4 regions of the Martinezella sp. CNPSo 3890 genome follow, and region 3 is predicted to be linked to each of the others. Evidence: predicted binding sites of a transcription regulator. Region 3 holds the regulator's gene; each other region holds the start of a gene.

Region 1 (5,018 bases), 1.1 Mb from region 3:
TGCCAGCGTGCTCACCGAAGCCCTGGCGGATGCAGAGGTGGTCGTGACCATGCTGCCGAAGGGCCAGCATGTCCTCACCGTCTGGACCGACGTGCTGCGCTCCGTGCCCAGGGGGACCCTGTTGATCGACAGCTCCACCATCGATGTCGATAGCGCCCGCAAGGCGCATGCGATGGCCGGTGATGCTGGTTGCCTCTCGCTCGATGCGCCCGTTTCCGGCGGCACAGGCGGCGCCGCAGCGGGAACGCTGACTTTCATGGCGGGCGGCTCGACGGAGAGCTTTGCTGCCGCCAAGCCGTTGCTCGAGGTGATGGGCAAGAAGATCGTTCATTGCGGCGAGGCCGGAGCCGGCCAGGCGGCGAAGATCTGCAACAACATGATCCTCGGTATCTCGATGATCGGCGTCTGCGAGGCCTTCGTGCTTGGCGAAAAGCTCGGCCTCTCTCATCAGGCTCTCTTCGATGTCGCCTCGACTTCCTCTGGTCAGTGCTGGTCGATCAATACTTATTGCCCGGTGCCCGGTCCTGTGCCGACATCTCCGGCCAACAATGATTACAAGCCCGGCTTTGCGGCGGCGTTGATGCTCAAGGATCTACGGCTATCTCAGGAAGCGGCACTCTCCAGCGGCGCGTCAACACCGCTGGGCGCAGAGGCGGCGCAGCTCTACGCGCTCTTCGAAAAGCTCGGCAATGGCGGCCGCGATTTTTCGGCAATCATCGAGATGTTTCGCGAGGCCAAGTGAGGATGGCTGGATAGTTAGCCGGGTGCAGGGCTGCCCCTCACCCGACCCTCCCCCCGCCCGCGGCAGGGGAATCGCATATGAAATGAGGTCGTTGCTACGCACCCCTTCTCCCCTCGGGGAGAAGGTGCCGACAGGCGGATGAGGGGGCCGCCAAGAGCACGAAAGCCCGCGTATTCAAATCCGTCACCCCCTCATCCGACCCTTCGGGCCACCTTCTCCCCGAGGGGAGAAGGAACTTGCGGAGGCGGCATCGAAGAACATGCCTGACCCGCCCGGCCTCAATAACCCCAATTCACCGCCACATGCCCCGCATCCGCGCCCCCACATCGACACGCACCTCTCGCGCTCGGATAGCGGCGGCACTTTCAGCCCGCGCCTGCGGCCAGCCGCAAACCTCGAAGAACTGTAGCAAGGTTGCCGGAATGAAGCGGGTGCGCGAGGCAAAGACATGCTTGTCGCCCTGCGCATGCTGGCCGTGCACGAAGAAGCGCTGCGGAATGACGAGGTCGAGATTGTCCTTCGCCCGCGTCATCGCGACGTAGAGCAGCCGCCGTTCCTCCTCGATCTCGGCCGATGATCCGACCGCGAGATCGGCGGGGATGCAGCCGTCGACGGCGTTGAGGATGAAGACCTTCGTCCATTCCTGGCCCTTGGCGGAATGGATAGTCGACAGGATCAGGTAGTCCTCGTCCAGCAGCGGCACGCCGGCCTGATCGCTGGTGGCGTCAGGCGGATCAAGCGTCAATTCCGTGAGGAAGCGCTCGCGCGAGCCGTAGCCCGCGGCGATCTGTTCGAGCTGGACGAGATCCGCCTGGCGGGTCGCGGCATCCTCATGCGCGCGTTCCAGATGCGGCTCGTACCATTGGCGAACCAGGCCGATTTCCCCCGGCCAGCCGGCCTTGCCGCTTTTGACCTCCCGCATCGTCTCGACAAAGGCGGTCCAGTCGTCGCCCGTGCGCGGCGGTGGCGGCAGTTCGGTGAGTGCGGTAATCGGGCTTGCCTCTTCGCCGATCTGGTCGAGCACGCGCTGCGCCGTGGAGGGGCCGACGCCGGGCAAGAGCTGCATCAGGCGGAAGCCGGCGACGCGATCGCGCGGGTTCTGGGCGAAGCGAAGCGCCGCCAGCATATCCTTGACATGAGCGCTATCGAGGAACTTCAGCCCACCGAACTTGACGAAGGGAATGTTGCGCCGGGTGAGTTCCACTTCCAGCGGGCCGCTATGGCTGGAGGTACGGAATAGCACTGCCTGTTGCTTCAGCCTTACGCCGCCCTCACGATTTTCCAGTATCTGATCGGCGATGTAGCGCGCCTGATCGGCCTCGTCGCGCACCGTCACCAGCCGCGGCCGTTCCGTGCTTTGCCGTTCGGTGCGCAGGTTCTTGGTGAAGCGCTCCGAGGCGAGATCGATTACAGCATTGGCGGCAGCAAGGATCGGCTGCGTCGAACGGTAGTTGCGGTCGAGCGTCACGATATCGGCCGAGGGCGTGAAGGCTTTCGGGAAGTCGAGAATGTTGCGCACGGTCGCGGCGCGGAAGGAATAGATCGACTGCGCATCGTCACCGACGACGGTCAGTCCGCGGCCATCGGGCTTGAGAGCCAGCAGAATGGAGGACTGCAGCCGGTTGGTGTCCTGATATTCGTCGACAAGCACATGGTCGAAGCGGCTGCCGATATCCTCGGCGATCAGCGGCTCTTGCAGCATATGCGCCCAATAGAGCAGCAAGTCGTCATAATCGAGCACGTTCTGCGCCTGTTTCGCCTCGACATAAGAGGCGAAGAGATCACGCAGCTGCTGCTCCCACATGGCGCACCACGGGAAGTAATCCCGCAGCACGCCGTCGAGCGGCGCTTCCGCATTGACGGAGCGCGAATAGATCGCAAGGCATGTCGCCTTGGTCGGGAAGCGGTTCTCCGTCTTCGAGAAGCCGAGATCATGGCGTGCAAGATTCATCAGGTCGGCGCTGTCTTCCCGGTCGTGGATCGTGAAGGCCGGATCGATGCCGATCTGCTCGGCATAGTCCCTGAGCAGACGTGCGCCGATACCGTGGAACGTGCCGCTCCATGCCAGCGCGTCGGCGTTAATGCCGGCATTCGCGCCCAGCACCTCGCGGCAGATCCGCTCGACGCGACGGCCCATCTCGGCGGCAGCGCGGCGCGAAAAGGTCATCAGCAGGATGCGGCGCGGGTCCGCACCTCTAACGATTAGATGCGCGACGCGATGGGCAAGCGTATTCGTCTTGCCGGAGCCGGCCCCGGCGATGACGAGCAGCGGCCCGGCAATATGACCGTCGCCTGCCGTCGTGCCATGTTCCACCGCCAGCCGTTGCTCCGGGTTCAGCTTTTCCAGATAGGCGGCGGTCATCAACTCTCCTGAGTACCTCCGGCAGCAGGCGGAGCGCGGCATGCGGCGAATCGCAAGCGCGAAAATATAGGGACGTTCTATGGATGTTCCGAATCGCCAAAGCCTGTCAAGATGAACAGGGCCTGCACGCGGATGTGACCTCCGGCGCAAGAATCTTATCCGGATTTGCACTCGTCCGGCTCGAAAAGGATCTTCTTCGTGCTTATGTATCATTCCGGCGCAGCATTTTGAGTTTTTGGGGCTTCGTAATGCGTAGAATGAAGGTTTCAAAACATGAACGAAACGATTGCCACCGGGCTGCGTCTGCCTAGCGGCCTCGTGGCTTTGCCGGACGGCCGCCTGGCGGTCGTGGAAATGGATGCCAGTCGCCGCTGTCTGAAACTTTTCGACGCAAGCGGCGTACCGCAGGAACTTTGCCGGGTCGGCGGCCGGCCGATGGGGATTGCGGTCGATGGCGACGGATGTTTCTGGGTAGCCAACGGCCCGGAGAATTCTCTTGTCAGATTATCGGCGCAAGGCCGCGTCCTGCAAGTCATCGAGGGTAGCGCGGATGGTCCCTTTCTGCATCCGAATGCACTCGCTTTCGGACCCGACGGCCTGCTTTACATGACTGATTCCGGCATCCGTCTTGCCAATCTTCTCGAAGGCGGCCACATCCATCCCGATTTCTTCAAGGCGGCTTATAATGGCTGCGTCTATCAGATCGATCCGGCTGAGGGACGGGTCATCCGTGTCCTCGCAGCCGGTCTGCTCTTTGCGAGCGGTATTGCCTTCGATGCCGATGGATTGCTCTATTATAGTGAAACACTGACTGGAAAAATCTATCGGCAGGTCGTTGGCGGCAGGCAGGAAATGTTTGTCCAGTCGATGACATCGCCCGCCGTGAACGCGCTGCGCGGGCCGGCCGGCCTCGCCTTTGATCGCAGTGGCATGCTTTACTGCGCCATGTACGGCCTGGGTGAAATTTCCATGGTGGACGCCGAGGGAAAAATGGCCGGTCATATCCGCACGGACGGCGCGCGCCCAGCTAATATTGCTTTTACCGTGGACGGCAAACATCTGCTCGTCAGCGAACAGGAAAACGGTGTCGTGGAAAAGATTACGGCGCCGCGTCCGGGCTTGCCTTTGCATATGCCGCCGATTTCGTAGGCGGTGGAGGACATGCCCGGAAGGCGGGCATGTCCTCTTTTCATTTATTATGCGGCAGGAATCTGCTTGTTGTCCTTACCGGACTTGCCGTCTGTCGATGCCGTATCATTGGCAACCGGCTTGGCATGACGGCGGCGCCAGTCGCCGAGGAACAGCAGGATCGGTGCCGCGATGAAGACCGACGAGGCGCCGGCAACGAGGATGCCGAACACCATCGGGATCGCGAAGCTGGAGACGGCGCTGCCGCCCCAGATTGCCATCGGCACCAGCGCCAGGAAGGCGGTGGCGTTGGTATAGAGGCTTCGCGCCAGGGTCTCGTTGATCGATTTGTCGATGATGTCGCGCAGCGGCATCGACTTGTAAAGCCGCATGTTTTCACGCATGCGGTCATAGACCACGACCTTGTCGTTCACCGAATATCCCACAAGCGTCAGGATCGCGGCGATGGCTGTCAGGTTGAAATCGAGGCCGGTGATCGCGAAGAAGCCGATCGCCTTGGTGACGTCGAGCACCAGCGTCACGATGGCGCCGACCGCGAACGGCCATTCGAAGCGATACCAGATGTAGAACAGCATCGCCAGGCTGGCGATCACGACCGACAGGATGCCGGCCCAGGCAAGCTCGCCCGAAACCTTCGGACCGATGACATCGGTGCCTTCGATGGTCGCGCTCGGGTCGATCTTGACGATTTCGGCTTTGAGCTTGGTCACTGCCGCCGTCTGCGCCTCTTCGCCGCCGTCCTGGCGCTGGGCGCGGACAAGGAGG
Region 2 (5,018 bases), on a different contig from region 3:
GGTGATGACGATGCGCGTACCCTCGGGCAGCGATTTAGACAGCTGCGCGACGACGGCCTTCACGCCTTCGGAAATATTCAAGGTATTCGACTGCGCCTGACGGATGATGCCGAGACCAACGCCCTGCACGCCGTTCGAACGCAGCGCGGTCGTGCCGTCCCTCGGTCCGAGCGTCACGGTGGCGACATCGGAAAGCCGCACGCGGTTCTTGATGATCAGCCGGGAGAAATCCTCCGGCGTCTGTAGTGCCGCCGTGGCGCGCACGACGATATCCTGCCGCGCACTCTTCAGCGATCCGGCCGGTACATCGAGTGCTGCGGTCGCAAGCGCCGTCGTCAGGTCGCCGATGGTGAGGCCTCGGCTCGCAAGGGCGGCCTGATCGACATCGATGCGGAAGATCTTCTCCTGATCGCCGTAAAGCTCGACATCGGCGACGCCCTCGACCGAAGCCAGCCGGTCGGTGATCTCCTTGTCGACCAGCTGCGTCAGGTCATCCATCGTCAACGTGGTCGAGGTGACGGCAAGCCGCATGATCGGCTGCGAATCCGAATCCGCCTTGACGATCTGAGGCGCATCCGCCTGATCGGGCAATTGTTCGGTGATGCGACCGATGGCGTCGCGGACATCATTGGCGGCAACCGAAAGATCGGTCGCGTCGGAAAATTCGAGCGTTACCCGGCTCTGACCGAAGGAGGAACTGGAGGAAACCGACTTCAGGCCGCTGACGCGGGCAACCGCCCCTTCGATGATCTTCGTCAGCTCCTGATCCACCGTCTGCGGCGATGCGCCATCGAATACGGTCCTGACGGTCACGACCGGACGGTCGACATCGGGCAGTTCTCGCACTTCGACGCCGAAATAGGCGGCAAGACCGGCGACGACCATCAGCGTGTTGAAGACCAGCGCCAGGATCGGCCGGCGCACGAAGAGCGCGGTAAAGGATTGCTTGGCCGCTGCCGAGCCGGCATCCGCCACATCGTTGCCATCGGTCATCATTGGGTGATGACCTCCTTGGCTTGAGCGACATCGCGGGCAAAGCGAACCTCGCCACCTTCGGTCACGCGCTGCAATCCTTCGATGACGATGAGATCGCCATTGCGGAGATCGCCGCGGACCAGCACCGCATCCGGATTGCGCTGCACGATGCTGACGCGCACCTTCGAGGACTTGCCGTCAACGACGCGCCAGACATGCGCACCCGCCCCATCCCATTGGACGGCGAGCGGATCGACGGAGGGATAGGATTCGCCGGCAAAGCGCATGCCGACATTGAAGGACATGCCGGCGCGCAGAACATCGGAGGCGTTATCGATGCGAGCGCGCACGCGCAGCGTCCGGCTTGCACCGTCAACACGATTGTCGACTGCCTCGACAACGCCCGAAAATACGCGCCCCGGCAATGCCACCGACGTCGCTTCCACCGGCTGGTCGACCTTGACTGTGTTGGCGAAGCGCTCCGGCACCCAGTAATCCACCAGGATTTCCGAGCGGTCGTCTAGCATCACGATATTGGTCGTTGTCGTCACATTGTCGCCGACGACCACAGGCACGATACCGACAATCCCGTCGATCGGTGCGACCACATCGCGGCGCTTCAGCGCCAGCTCGGCCGATTGCAGCGCCAGCTTTGCGCCCTGCTCCACGATCTCGGCGTCGAAAACATCCATACGCGAGACTGTGGATTTGATATTGCGGTAGAGCTGGGATTTTTCGACAGCGCTCTTCAGCGCCACTTCCGCCTGGCCGCGAGCGATGATCTGCTCGTCGTCGTCGAGACGCGCCAGCACCTGCCCCTGCTTCACCCTGTCGCCTGACTTGATGAGAATTTCCCGGATCGTACCCGCCGCTTGCGGCATGACGACGACCGAACGGATGGCGTCGCCGGTACCGATCGCGCTCAGGCGATCGTTAACAACACCGCTGACCACCGGCTCGGTGACGACAAGCGGTATGTTCTGACCGCGCCGTCCACCGGAGCTTGCCCGCGTCTCCGACTTTCCGTCCGCCGCGCCATCGCGCGGAGCAATCCAGGCCACGACAGTCTCGGGAACGCCGACCTTCTGCAGCAGGCCCGCTGCGCTGGGCATGAAGGCCACGACAGCGGCGATGCCAGCTGCCAGCAAGAAAAAAGACAAGGAAAGCTGCTTCCAGGCGGTCATGCACGTCTCCGGCTCGTTGTGTCAGAGGCGATGAAATCGCGTCGTTGGTTTTTGTGACCCCTCATCCACCCAGCGCACTTAACCGGGGGTCAATTTCGGCTCGGACGGCTCCATAAAGCAAGATTGTGCCCGATTTGCTGCAATATCGTGTTTTTGAGCATATGCCGCAAGTTTCGCCACAGATTATGACAAAGTTGTAATCTTAGTGCGGACAACGAGACGTTTTACCCGGTGAATGGGCCGACCCATTTCCACATGAAAACAGCCGTCGATCGAGTCTTATGCCCTGTGAATGTGCACTTTTTGTTCTAGTTTCGGCCCGTTTCTTTTGCCTTTCGGGGTAGAATCATTACATTGGGCGGCATGACCATTGGACATGACGATATTCCCTTCTTTGACGAGGAGCCGGAGCACGTGGCGCCGCGCCGTTCCGCGCCGGCTGCCGGCAGCATTGGCGGCGGCATTGCGGCCCGCGCCATGGCAGCACGCGACAGCGGCCGCCGGCCCGATTATCTCTCAGGCCTCAATGCAGAACAGGCGGAAGCCGTGGAAACGCTCGACGGCCCCGTGCTGGTGCTTGCCGGCGCCGGCACCGGCAAGACGCGAGTGCTCACGACGCGCATCGCGCATATCCTGTCCACCAACCGCGCCTTCCCCAGCCAAATCCTCGCCGTCACCTTCACCAACAAAGCGGCTCGCGAGATGAAGGAACGTATCGCGCTGCTGGTCGGCGGCGCGGTCGAAGGCATGCCCTGGCTCGGCACCTTCCACTCGATCGGTGTGAAGCTGTTGCGTCGTCATGCGGAACTGGTCGGCCTCACCTCGAGCTTCACCATTCTCGATACCGACGATGTCGTCCGTCTGATCAAGCAACTGATCCAGGCCGAAGGGCTCGACGACAAGCGCTGGCCGGCCAAGCAATTTGCCGGCATGATCGACACATGGAAGAACAAGGGCCTCAGCCCCGCCGATATTCCGGAGGGTGACGCCCGCGCTTTTGCCAATGGCAAAGGCCGCGAGCTCTATGCCGCCTATCAGAACCGCCTGAAGACGCTGAACGCCTGCGACTTCGGCGACCTTTTGCTGCATCCGATCAATATGTTCCGGCAGAATCCTGATATCCTCAAGGATTATCACCAGCGCTTCCGCTACATCCTGGTCGATGAGTATCAGGACACTAACACGGCGCAATATATGTGGCTGCGCCTGCTGGCGCAGCGGCAGAAAGGCGAGCCGCAGAATGTCTGCTGCGTCGGTGACGACGACCAGTCGATCTATGGCTGGCGCGGCGCGGAGGTGGACAACATTCTCCGCTTCGAGAAGGATTTTCCGGGCGCCAAGGTCATCAAGCTCGAGCGGAACTATCGCTCCACAGAGCATATTCTCGGTGCCGCCGCGCATCTGATCGCCCATAATGAAGGCCGGCTCGGCAAGACACTGTTCACCGACCGCTCCGACCCCGACGACATCAAGGTGCAAGTGCACGCCTCCTGGGATTCCGAGGAGGAAGCGCGCGCCATCGGCGAAGAGATCGAGCAGCTGCAGCGCAACAAGCACAATCTCAACGACATCGCCATTCTCGTGCGCGCCTCCTTCCAGATGCGCGAGTTCGAAGATCGTTTCGTGACGCTCGGCCTGAACTATCGCGTCGTCGGCGGTCCGCGCTTCTACGAGCGCCTCGAAATCCGCGACGCCATGGCCTATTTCCGCCTAGTCTGCCAGCCGGCCGACGATCTCGCCTTCGAACGCATCATCAATACGCCAAAACGCGGTCTCGGCGACACCACTGTCCGTGCGCTGCATGATTATGCCCGCGTGCGCGATATCCCGATGCTGGCGGCAGCGGCCGACATCATCGAGACGGATGAGATGAAGCCGAAGGCGCGCAAGGCGCTGTTCGACGTCGTGCAATCCTTCCGCCGCTGGCAGGGCCTGCTCGAGAATACGCCGCATACCGAGCTTGCCGAGCAAATCCTCGAAGAATCCGGCTATACGGACATGTGGAAGAACGACAAATCGGCGGAAGCGCCGGGGCGGCTTGAAAACCTCAAGGAACTCATCCGTTCCATGGACAGCTTCGAATCCATGCGCGGCTTCCTCGAACACGTCGCCCTTGTTATGGATGCCGAGCAGAACGAAAATCTCGACGCCGTCTCCATCATGACGCTGCACTCCGCCAAGGGTCTGGAATTCGACACGGTGTTCCTGCCCGGCTGGGAGGAAGGCCTGTTTCCGCATCAGCGCTCACTCGACGAAAGCGGGCGCGCCGGCCTCGAGGAAGAGCGCCGCCTCGCCTATGTCGGCATCACCCGCGCCAAGCGCCGCTGCCACATCTGGTTCGTCTCCAACCGCCGCATCCACGGCCTATGGCAATCGACGATCCCCTCCCGCTTCCTTGACGAACTGCCGGAAACGCATGTTCAGGTCGCCGAAGTAGAGCAGTCCTATGGCGGATATGGCCGCGGCGGATATGGCCAGTCCCGCTTCGACAAGGCCGATCCCTTCGCCAACACCTATTCCACGCCCGGCTGGAAGCGCGCCCAGGCCAACCGCAACGATGCGACCCGCGACAACTGGGGCAGCCGCTCCGGCCACGCCGTCGAACGCATCGGTTACGGCGAAAGCGGTCCGAAAGTGCGCACCATCGACGGCGAGCTGGTGGCCAAATCCACCTCCTCCGAACCCTCCAAATTCGCCATCGGCGACCGCGTCTTCCACATCAAGTTCGGCAACGGCAATGTGTCGGAGATCGAGGGCAATAAGCTAACGATCGAATTCGACCGCGCCGGGCAGAAGCGCGTGCTGGATGGGTTTGTGGAGAGGGTTTAATCGGCAAGGCTATCTGGTTTGGGACCAGAG
Region 3 (5,018 bases):
GTAAGTGAAAGTGGAGGTGTTCTTATAAAGGGCACCAATATCAATGACACTCGGGCCGATGGTTCCGGTCTTGACCGGCAGGTCCACCGTCTTTTCACCCCAAGTTAGTTTCGCGCTTTGTTCCGTCATGCTGATCCTCCAAGATTTGGCGGGATTGACGCCATAAAAAGCGCCAAAAGGTTAAGCGACTACCGACTAGCTATATGATCCCGAGCCTAATGCCAAGTTATCCTAACGCTGAATTGTGCAATGCAGTATCAACTTTTGGGCACTGCAGAAGCGCCTTTAATTATGCTAGGCGGCGAAACCGGCCCAATTGAGCCCTGCTTGCGTCGATTTTGGTTGAATTCACCGCCTGCTGACGGCAAAAATCGCGCAAAAGCTGTAGTTTTGCGTGAGGACGGCGGCGAGTGCCTAATTTGGAGGCATCCGAGCAGCAGAAAGAAGGTGGGGACGTTGCTGCGCTCTCGCAGCCTCGCCCTGTTGTTGCCACGAATATCTTGCCCGCCGAAGTGCAGCGACGGGAACGGACGCAGGACCAGACGCGGCTGACATCCCGGCTATTGCGGGTATCAAGCCGCATTCGACTTGGCACCTTCGGATTGATCGAAGAGGAGGCGGCCCATGGTCGCGCGGTCCTGCTTGCGCCGATCTATATGGGCCTTGGTGCAATTTTCTGGTTCAAGGCTGGCAGCGATCCGCCTCCACAGGCTGTTCTTGCAGGCCTGTTGGTCTTTACCTGTGGCTTTGCGCTCATGCGGGAGGCAGGCAGGCTGTTTCGCCATCTGCTTTTTGCAGGCATGCTCCTTTGCCTGGGCATGGCGCTGGCGCAATGCGAGAGCTGGCGGGTTTCTACCGTCATGCTCGATTCGGCCGTGACCACGACCGTGACCGGTCAGATCGAACGACGGGAATCCTATGACAATGGACGCTGGCGCTATGTCGTTCGCGTCGAGGCAACGGAAAAACCTTCCATTCGCCGCGCGCCGCAGCGGGTTACGATCTTCGTGCGCAAGCAGGCGGAGCCGTTCGATCTCGGTGATCGCATCCAGGGTAGGGCGCGGTTGACGCCGCCGGCCGGACCGGCCTTGCTTGGTCTCAACGATTTCGCCTTCAGTTCTTATTTCAACGGTATCGGTGCGAACGGCTTTGCCTACAGAACACCGGAATTGCTGTCGCCATCCGGTGACAACGCGGCCGGCTCGTTATTGGATGCGGCCGATATCTGGCTCGCTGGCCTGCGCAACAGCATAGGCGACAGGATCAGGCAAACCTTGCCGGGAGATACCGGCGCCTTTGCCGCAGCGCTTGTCACCGATGAGCGACGCGCAATCTCCAAGGATACGACCGAAGCGCTGAGAATTGCCGGTCTGACCCATATCATTGCAATTTCCGGTCTGAACATGGCGTTGTCGGCCGGCATTTTCTACATCGGCCTACGCTACTTGTTCAGCCTGTTTCCCGGTGTCGCGCAGGCCTGGCCGACCAAGAAGTTCGCAGCCCTCGGCGCGCTTCTCACCGTAACGGCCTATTATCTCATCTCCGGCTTCGGTGTATCCGCCGAGCGTGCCTTCATCATGATGGCGATCATGCTCGTGGCCGTGCTTTTCGATCGGCCATCGATCAGTCTGCGCAACGTCGCACTTTCTGCCATTGTCATTCTCGTACTGTCGCCGTCACAAGTGCTCGGCCCGAGTTTCCAGATGTCCTATGCGGCGACGCTGGCGCTGGTGTCGGGCTATTCGCTATGGAAGCGGCGGCGACATCGCGAAAACATTTTGCCGCGCGTCCGTCTATTAAGTCCGCTATTGTTCGTCATGCGCTTCTTCGCAGGCGTGACGTCGACCTCGTTCATCGGCGGCGCGTCGACGGCTATCTTCTCGATCGAGCATTTTCACCGATTGGCGACATATGGGCTCGCCGCCAATCTCGCTGCTATGCCCATCGTCTCCTTTATCGTCATGCCATTCGGCATGGCGGCGATGCTGCTCATGCCGCTCGGTCTCGACGGGCCTTTCTGGAAAGTAACCGGCGAGGGACTGGAACTCGTTATCGTGATCGCAAGAACCGTAGCTGGTTGGGGAGGCGACATCACCTTCGGTCGCCAGCCGGCCTGGCTGATGCCCACATTCATTATCGGCTTCCTGATCATGAGCATATTACGGACCCGGCTTCGCCATCTGGGCCTGCTATTATCGCTCTTGTCCATGGGCTTGGCGGCATTCGGATCTGGCGTACCGAAACCCGACCTGATGATCTCCGAAGATGGCGTCCTGGTCGCATTGCGCCAGGACGATATACTCGCGACCAATCGCGAGAGACCGCAGGCCTTCATTTTCGAACAATGGCAAAAGGCACTGGTGGCGGCGGAACATCAGCCTCCGACCATGCTCCCGGCTGACAGCCGACTTCCACAAATCGGCAAGGCAGATCGTTATAAGCGATTGAACAGTGAAGAACAGAAGGCGGTCCGTATCGCAATGGAGGAGGCCTTGGACCGTACCATGCAGGGCAGTTTCGCCTGCCAGAAAGGAGCATGGTGCGCAGCCATCCTCGAAAACGGCGCGATACTGGTTACGATCGAGAACGCAGCCTATCTACCCTCAGCCTGCGATATGGCGAATATCGTCGTAACGCCAATCCGAATGCGGCTGAACCACTGCCGTTCCGGAGCGATGCTCATAACCGGTGAGACATTGCGCAAAACCGGCTCCATCGAAATGATATTTACCGCAGACAGGCCCATTATCTCAGCCGCATTCGAGAACCCGCAGCGTCCATGGACCAGGCATCGAACCTATGATTGGCGCACTGGCAAATTCGACGCGCCAATTGCGCCAGCGTCACCCGTCGTCGACAATTCACCGGTTAGTGATAGCGACGAATAAGGCCAACGAGCTTGCCCTGAACTTTGACGCGGTCCGGCCCGAAGATGCGGGTTTCATAGGCCGGGTTTGCGGCTTCCAGCGCGATGGAGGCACCCTTGCGGCGGAAGCGCTTCAGTGTCGCTTCTTCGTCGTCGACGAGTGCAACGACGATATCGCCGGGATTGGCCGTCGTCGAATTGCGGATGATGACGGTATCGCCGTCGAAAATTCCGGCATCGATCATCGAATCCCCTCGAACTTCAAGCGCATAATGTTCGCCGGATCCGAGCATGTCGGCGGGAACGGTAATGTCGTGCGTATTGTTCTGGATGGCCGAGATCGGAACACCGGCAGCGATGCGGCCCATCACGGGCACCGACGCCGAGCCATTGTGATCGTCATTTGCCACCTTCGACGGAGCGGGCGGGGCAACGGGCTGCGGCTTTCCGAGGCTGCCCTCGATAACGCTCGGAGAAAAGCCGCGGCGCTGCTGCAGGCTCGGATTATAGGCGTCGGGAAGCTTGATGACTTCGAGCGCTCTGGCCCGGTTCGGCAGCCGGCGGATAAAGCCCCGCTCCTCCAGTGCCGTAATCAGGCGATGAATACCGGATTTCGATGCCAGATCCAGTGCATCCTTCATCTCGTCGAAAGATGGCGGAACCCCGGATTCCTTCATGCGTTCGTGAATGAAGAGAAGCAGTTCCTGCTGCTTGCGCGTCAACATCGTCTTGGAACCCCAGAATCAAGAAAAGCTGTGAAACAAATCCAGAACGGACACTATATGTTCCATATGTGTTCCGCAAGTACTTAAATTTCGGTAAAGCCTTGTGAGGTCAGTTAAATAATTACCATTTGCGAATGGATCGGCTCCGAACATCGGCGCGCTGTGTCTCCGTTAACCTGCAGAAAAATAAGAGAAATGCCGCTCTACTCGCTTCCGAGACTTTGTCGTTCAGCCCGTGCGCCGAGCATTTGGATGAACGTGCCGCGCGGCTGCATGAGCCAGCCATGGCAGAGAATCAGCAATCACGTTTGCGAGATTGCCTTCGATCCATGTCGTGTGCTCCGGGTGTTCCATGCTTCCATCTTGAATTGCGCGGGGGATGGGCGCAAATCTGCTTCGGCAAGCAAACAGGAGAAGCCATGATTTCGTCTCCGCATCCGCTGGATCATCTCGTGCTGCCGACCGTCGATATCGCTCTGGCACGCGAGCGCCTCGGCAAGCTCGGTTTTACAGTGGCTCCAGATGCGCGCCATCCCTTTGGCACGCAGAATGCTTGCGTCTTCCTTGCCGATAAAACCTATTTAGAGCCTCTGGGCGTGGCATCGATGGAGCAGTGCGAAAAGAGCATCTTGGATGGCAACGTTTTCGTTGCTCGTGACCAGGCTTATCGCTTCCGGGTCGGCGAAAATGGCTTTTCGGCCGTGGTATTCGGTACGGATGACGCGGTGGCGGATGACGAGCGCTTCAAAGCAGCTGCGATTTCGGCGGGGCAGATGCTGGATTTCTCCCGTCCCATGAAGATGCCGGATGGAACGGAAACCACGGCCGGTTTTCGTCTTGCCTTCGCCGCCGATCTGCGCGCGCCGGATTTTCTCGCTTTCTGCTGTCAGCGCATCAATCCGCTGCCGGCTGACCGCAGTGTGCTCGAGCGTCACGAAAACGGCGTGACTGGTATCGCGCGGGTAGCGCTTTGCGCGCCGAAGCCGGCGGCCTATCGCGGCTTCTTCGAGGAGCTTGTCGGTGGCCCGCGCATTATGGAGCATTCCTTTGGCCTGACGATCAAGGCCGCCAATGCCGATCTGGAGATTTTGACGCCGGAAGGAATGGAGGCATTCTATGATCTACCTGTTCGCACGAATGATCCGGGGCTCAGAGCACGTGCAATCCTTTTCAAAACGCGCGATCTTTCCGTGACATCGTCGCATTTCACTGCTAACGGCGTCACCTATACGCGTAAGAACAATCGTCTATTGGCGAGGTTGGCACCCGGTCAGGGCGCATTGTTCGCCTTTGAGGAGATAATATGAGCACGAATTCGGAAGTCACCGTCGGCGAGGGTGCCTCCAAGGTCCTCTTTTCCAATACTGCAAAGCTGTCGCTGATTGCCGGCCCCTGCCAGATGGAAAGCCGCGACCATGCGTTCATGG
Region 4 (5,018 bases), on a different contig from region 3:
AAGTGCTGAACGAGCGCATCATCCCGCAGATCCCCGTTGGGCGCCTCGGCGAGCCTGAGGAAATCGCCCGTATCGCGGTTTTCCTCGCCAGCGACGATGCCGGTTTCATCACGGGATCGACCATATCTGCCAATGGCGGCCAGCTCTTCGTATAAGCAATTCCAGAAGAAGCGCAGGGCTTTCCCGCGCGAAGCTGCGTAAAGGCAATGAGATTGGAGCGGCTTGGAACTCTTGCGGGAGGCTGAGCCGCTTCAGGCCGTTTTGGAGCCAGATGCCGAAAAGTATCAGGGGATTTTCGGACGACATCACGCCTACTTCTCAGATTCCAGAGTGGATTCAGATTTTAGGCCGACTCGACCTAAAATCATCTGGCTCTAGGGGCGGATTAAGAGTTCCCAGTCCCGGCGTGCAATCATCCCCGGTTTGAATTTGCTTGCTGTCGCTGCCGTGGCTTGAATTCTAGAACGACGGCTTCAAGTGTGACCTGCTGCTTTTCCTTGCCGCGTGCTCTTGCCGCGCTGGCGAGGGCGTAGAAAGTCGTGCCGATGAGCACGAGTGCTGCAATGCTTGCGATGATTGCGGCCATGATGCCGTTCCTTTCTCAAAACACTGCCCCTTCCCGCGGTCGTTGGCGCGGGAAGACGATTTTCCTGAGGGAACGGTTGTTCCGTGAGTTTGTTCCAGAACGGGTCCTGACCGGCCGTAAAGGACGATCGGTCAGGCGATGCCGGCTTTAGCGGCAGCGAGCTTCGTAACGGTGACCATACCGGTCGCGGTAGATGCAATATCCGCGACGATCTTCCGAGCGTCCGATGAGATTGCCGACCACGCCGCCAGCGACTGCGCCGACAGCGGCGCCACCCCAGCTATGCGTGGCTACGCCGCCGACTAGCGCGCCGGTACCGGCGCCGATGGCTGTGCCTTTTTCCGTTGCCGTGCACGACGCCAATGCGCCGAGGAGGGCGATCGCGACGATGATCTTCTTCATGGTGTTAGCTCCCTAGTGTTGCGAGGTTTGAACAATAACCTGCGGATCAGATCCGTCCCATTAATAACAGAATGAGGACAATGACGAGAACAAGCCCGAGACCGCCCGATGGGCCATATCCCCATGACCGGCTGTAACCCCAGCTGGGTAGTGCGCCGATCAGCAGCAGAATCAGTATCACAAGCAATACCGTACCAAGCATGATGTGTCTCCTCCATGTCGATCGCTTGAATATAACGCCAATATCGCTTCCGATCCGACGTTATCCTTCCAGCGCTCCAGCTCAAATCCATATCCAGGAACAGGCTGAGTTCCGCAATTCTGTGCAGATAAACTTGCGTGCTCGATAATTGTTCCGGCTAAGAAATAAAAATGCGAGTACGCAGGGGCCTGGGCTCTTAGGGAAACGTTAGTGCGGCAACCTCATATGGCCGTCGCCGGGGCGATGAGAGATCCGTTTGTATGGTTAAAATATGATTAAAATACAATGGGTTGTGGTGAACGAAACGGGAAAGGCCAGATGTCTGTGATTCGTCGGCGATTCGTTCTCTATTTGGACTTGGGCTAACCGCGAGCCTCCTCCAGGTGCGCCGTCGCCGGTGCCGGAAGGGCGAAGCGGAGCACAGGTGAACCGCACAGATGGTGTTTTCGCCAGGCGATTGGTTAATTTGCGGCAGGTTTGTGGGAGGCTCGTCTATTCAGGGCAGTGCTATTTCGCGATGCTGTTCCGACGAAATACAATATGTAGCCGTGAACAAATACGATACCTGCCCCTATCCGCGATTCGTCACCGATTCGTTCCGGCTTTGATCGATGTGTTAATGGCTGCAGCTTTTGCGTGTATTTGTTGATTCGTTATAGCTGCGCTCGTTAAAAGGTTAATCACAATCGCTGATTCGGCTGTAATTCAGGGCTCAACCATTCAGAGTCCGGTATGTCCGTGCCAGGGAAGCACTAGATATTGTGGAGAACAGAAACGGAACCGCCTGGAATCTGCGATTCGTCTCCGATTCGTTCCGGCTTTGGCCCGGATGTTAACGCGATCCCTTGATTCACGCGAAACTTCATTATTTACAAATCATTAACCATAATGCGATGGGAAATTTCGCTGGCTGTGCATTCTCCGCTTGACTCCTTTTGCCTTGGAAAAGCTGCGTAAACAAGATTCAGCATTTGGTGTGAATCTTTTCATTGAAATCCATATGTAGTCGTGAACAAATGAAGAACGCAGCGGAGTCAGCGATTCGTCTCCGATTCGTTCTCAAGCTGTTCCGGAATCGCCGGGACTCGCATGGGATGCAGCTGAAATGTATCTTACGGTTGAGACGATCAAATATGAAATCGGTTGTTGTCGTATCTGTTTTTTCATTCGGGTCTTGCCTTTGTCACATATGGTCGTCATCTGTTCGTTTCCTCCAGGAGGAACATGCTGATCGGAAGACGGTAGTTTCTCGCCCATGCACGGACCTATGACTCAGACTTCGCAGCCCATGATCCTGAGCGGACGCGGCGTAACCGCGGTGCTCGGACCAACCAATACCGGCAAAACCCATTATGCTATCGAGCGCATGGTGGCACACGGCAGCGGCGTGATCGGCCTGCCGCTGCGGCTGCTTGCCCGCGAGGTCTATACGCGCGTCGTCGAAAAGGTCGGGGCACACAATGTCGCGCTCGTGACCGGCGAGGAAAAAATATCGCCACCCAATGCGCGCTATTCGGTCTGCACCGTCGAGGCCATGCCGCGCGAGACGCGCGCTTCCTTCGTCGCCATTGACGAGGTGCAGCTTGCCGGTGACCTAGAGCGCGGGCATATCTTCACCGACCGTATCCTGCATCTGCGCGGCCGCGATGAAACCCTGCTGCTTGGTGCCGGCACCATGCGGCCGATTCTCGAACAGCTTCTGCCAGGAATTACGGTTCTCGAACGGCCCAGGCTGTCGCATCTCTTCTACGCCGGGCAGAAGAAGATCACGCGCCTGCCGCAGCGCACGGCGATCGTCGCCTTTTCCGCCGACGAGGTCTATGCGATCGCCGAGCTTATCCGCCGCCAGCGCGGTGGCGCGGCCGTCGTTCTCGGGGCGCTCAGTCCACGTACCCGCAATGCGCAGGTGGCCCTCTATCAGGAAGGTGATGTCGAATATCTGGTTGCGACAGATGCGATCGGCATGGGGCTCAACCTCGATGTCGATCATGTCGCCTTCGCCCAGGACCGCAAGTTCGACGGCTATCAGTTCCGCAACCTCAATCCGGCCGAGCTTGGCCAGATCGCAGGTCGTGCCGGCCGTCACCTTAAGGATGGCACTTTCGGGGTGACGGGGCAGGTGGACCCGTTCGATGACGAGCTGGTGCGCCGGATCGAGGGACACGAATTCGATATGGTCAAGGTGCTGCAATGGCGCAGCAAGGATCTGGATTTCGCTTCGATCGCGGCGTTGCGTGCAAGTTTGGAAGACGCGCCTCGCGTGCAGGGCTTGACGCGGGCGCTGCCTGCGGTAGACCAGCAGGCGTTGGAATATCTGTCACGCGATCTGGAGATAGTCGATCTTGCCAGCAACCCGGCTCGGGTTGAGAAATTGTGGGAGGCCTGTGCGCTTCCCGACTATCGGCGCATCACGCCTGCCCAGCACGCCGATCTCATTGCCGCCCTCTTTTCCGATCTCGTGCGCTATGGCACGGTGAAAGAGGATTTTCTGGCCGAACAGGTGCATCGCGCCGATCGGACGGACGGCGAGATCGACACGCTTTCGGCGCGAATCGCGCAGATAAGGACTTGGACCTATGTGTCGAACCGGCCTGGCTGGCTTGCCGATCCGACACACTGGCAAGAAAAGACGCGGGAAATCGAAGATCGATTGTCCGACGCGTTACATGAGAGGTTGACGAAACGCTTTGTTGATCGCAGGACATCTGTGCTCATGAAGCGCCTGAGAGAGAATGCGATGCTGGAAGCTGAAATCAGTGTGAATGGAGATGTCTTCGTTGAGGGACATCATGTGGGACAGTTGACCGGATTCCGGTTCACGCCTATCGCAGGGACCGAAGGGCCTGATGCCAAGGCCGTCCAGACGGCCTCGCAAAAGGCGCTGGCGCTGGAATTCGAGGCACGTGCCGCACGTCTGCATGCGGCCGGCAACGGCGATCTCGCGATCAGTGCCGATGGCCTCGTGCGCTGGCTCGGCGATCCCGTCGCGCGCCTGTCAGGCAGCGATCATGTCATGCGTCCGCGCGTCATCCTGCTCGCCGACGAGCAGCTGACCGGCAATGCGCGCGATCATGTCGCCGCTCGTATTGAACGTTTCGTGAATCACCACATCAGCACCGTCCTGAAGCCGCTGGACGATCTCCAGCGCGCCGAAGATCTGCAGGGCCTTGCCAAGGGACTGGCCTTCCAGCTGGTGGAGAATCTCGGCGTTCTGTTCCGCCGCGACGTTACGGAAGAAGTGAAGTCGCTGGATCAGGACGGGCGTGCCTCGATGCGCCGCTACGGCGTTCGCTTTGGCGCCTACCATATTTTCGTGCCCGCCCTTCTGAAACCCGCTCCGGCCGAGCTCATTACGCTGCTCTGGGCACTGAAGAATGACGGCCTGGACAAGCCCGGCTATGGCGATCTGATTCCGGTTCTAGCTGCCGGCCGTACCTCGGTCGTTACCGATCCTGGATATGAGCGCACATTCTACAAGCTTGCAGGCTTCCGGTTCCTCGGCAAGCGCGCGGTGCGTATCGACATTCTGGAGCGCTTGGCGGACCTCATTCGTCCGCTCCTGCAGTGGAAGCCTGGCCAGGCTTCGCGCCCCGACGGCGCCTATGACGGCCGTCGCTTCACGACGACGACCGCGATGCTCTCCATTCTCGGTGCGACGCTTGAGGACATGGAGGAAATTCTCAAGGGTCTCGGTTATCGCGCCGATTCGGTGAGGGCGGAGGAGGCTGCGGCCTTCCTCGCTCAGCAAGATGCGGCTGCAACGCCCGCCGCACCAGCTGAAGAAGCCGCAGCCGAGAAGGCCGATCATGATGATGCCGACGCTGCGAC

The links. The regulator LexA, encoded in region 3, represses DNA repair genes until DNA is damaged. The targets are predictions, from matches to a motif close to TGTTCNNNNTGTGTTCNG.
Region 1: a site for LexA is predicted at 3,178-3,195, ahead of AC13RC_RS00420 (ATP-dependent helicase). Genes of this name have one in related genera too.
Region 2: a site for LexA is predicted at 2,453-2,470, ahead of AC13RC_RS11580 (ATP-dependent helicase). Genes of this name have one in related genera too.
Region 4: a site for LexA is predicted at 2,199-2,216, ahead of AC13RC_RS26825 (helicase-related protein). Genes of this name have one in related genera too.

What each region holds. Positions count from the first base shown of each region.
Region 1 is NZ_JBXSOR010000001.1:82,192-87,209, forward strand. It holds gene mmsB (3-hydroxyisobutyrate dehydrogenase) at 1-742, shown strand, start outside; gene AC13RC_RS00420 (ATP-dependent helicase) at 1,035-3,104, opposite strand; gene AC13RC_RS00425 (SMP-30/gluconolactonase/LRE family protein) at 3,378-4,253, shown strand; gene secD (protein translocase subunit SecD) at 4,301-5,018, opposite strand, start outside.
Region 2 is NZ_JBXSOR010000003.1:343,922-348,939, forward strand. It holds gene AC13RC_RS11570 (efflux RND transporter permease subunit) at 1-996, opposite strand, end outside; gene AC13RC_RS11575 (efflux RND transporter periplasmic adaptor subunit) at 993-2,159, opposite strand; gene AC13RC_RS11580 (ATP-dependent helicase) at 2,523-4,988, shown strand.
Region 3 is NZ_JBXSOR010000001.1:1,149,027-1,154,044, forward strand. It holds gene gltA (citrate synthase) at 1-129, opposite strand, end outside; gene AC13RC_RS05670 (ComEC/Rec2 family competence protein) at 420-2,888, shown strand; gene lexA (transcriptional repressor LexA) at 2,869-3,591, opposite strand; gene AC13RC_RS05680 (VOC family protein) at 4,011-4,898, shown strand; gene kdsA (3-deoxy-8-phosphooctulonate synthase) at 4,895-5,018, shown strand, end outside.
Region 4 is NZ_JBXSOR010000015.1:117,011-122,028, reverse strand. It holds gene phbB (beta-ketoacyl-ACP reductase) at 1-155, shown strand, start outside; gene AC13RC_RS26840 (hypothetical protein) at 413-586, opposite strand; gene AC13RC_RS26835 (YMGG-like glycine zipper-containing protein) at 734-988, opposite strand; gene AC13RC_RS26830 (DUF3309 family protein) at 1,035-1,190, opposite strand; gene AC13RC_RS26825 (helicase-related protein) at 2,458-5,018, shown strand, end outside.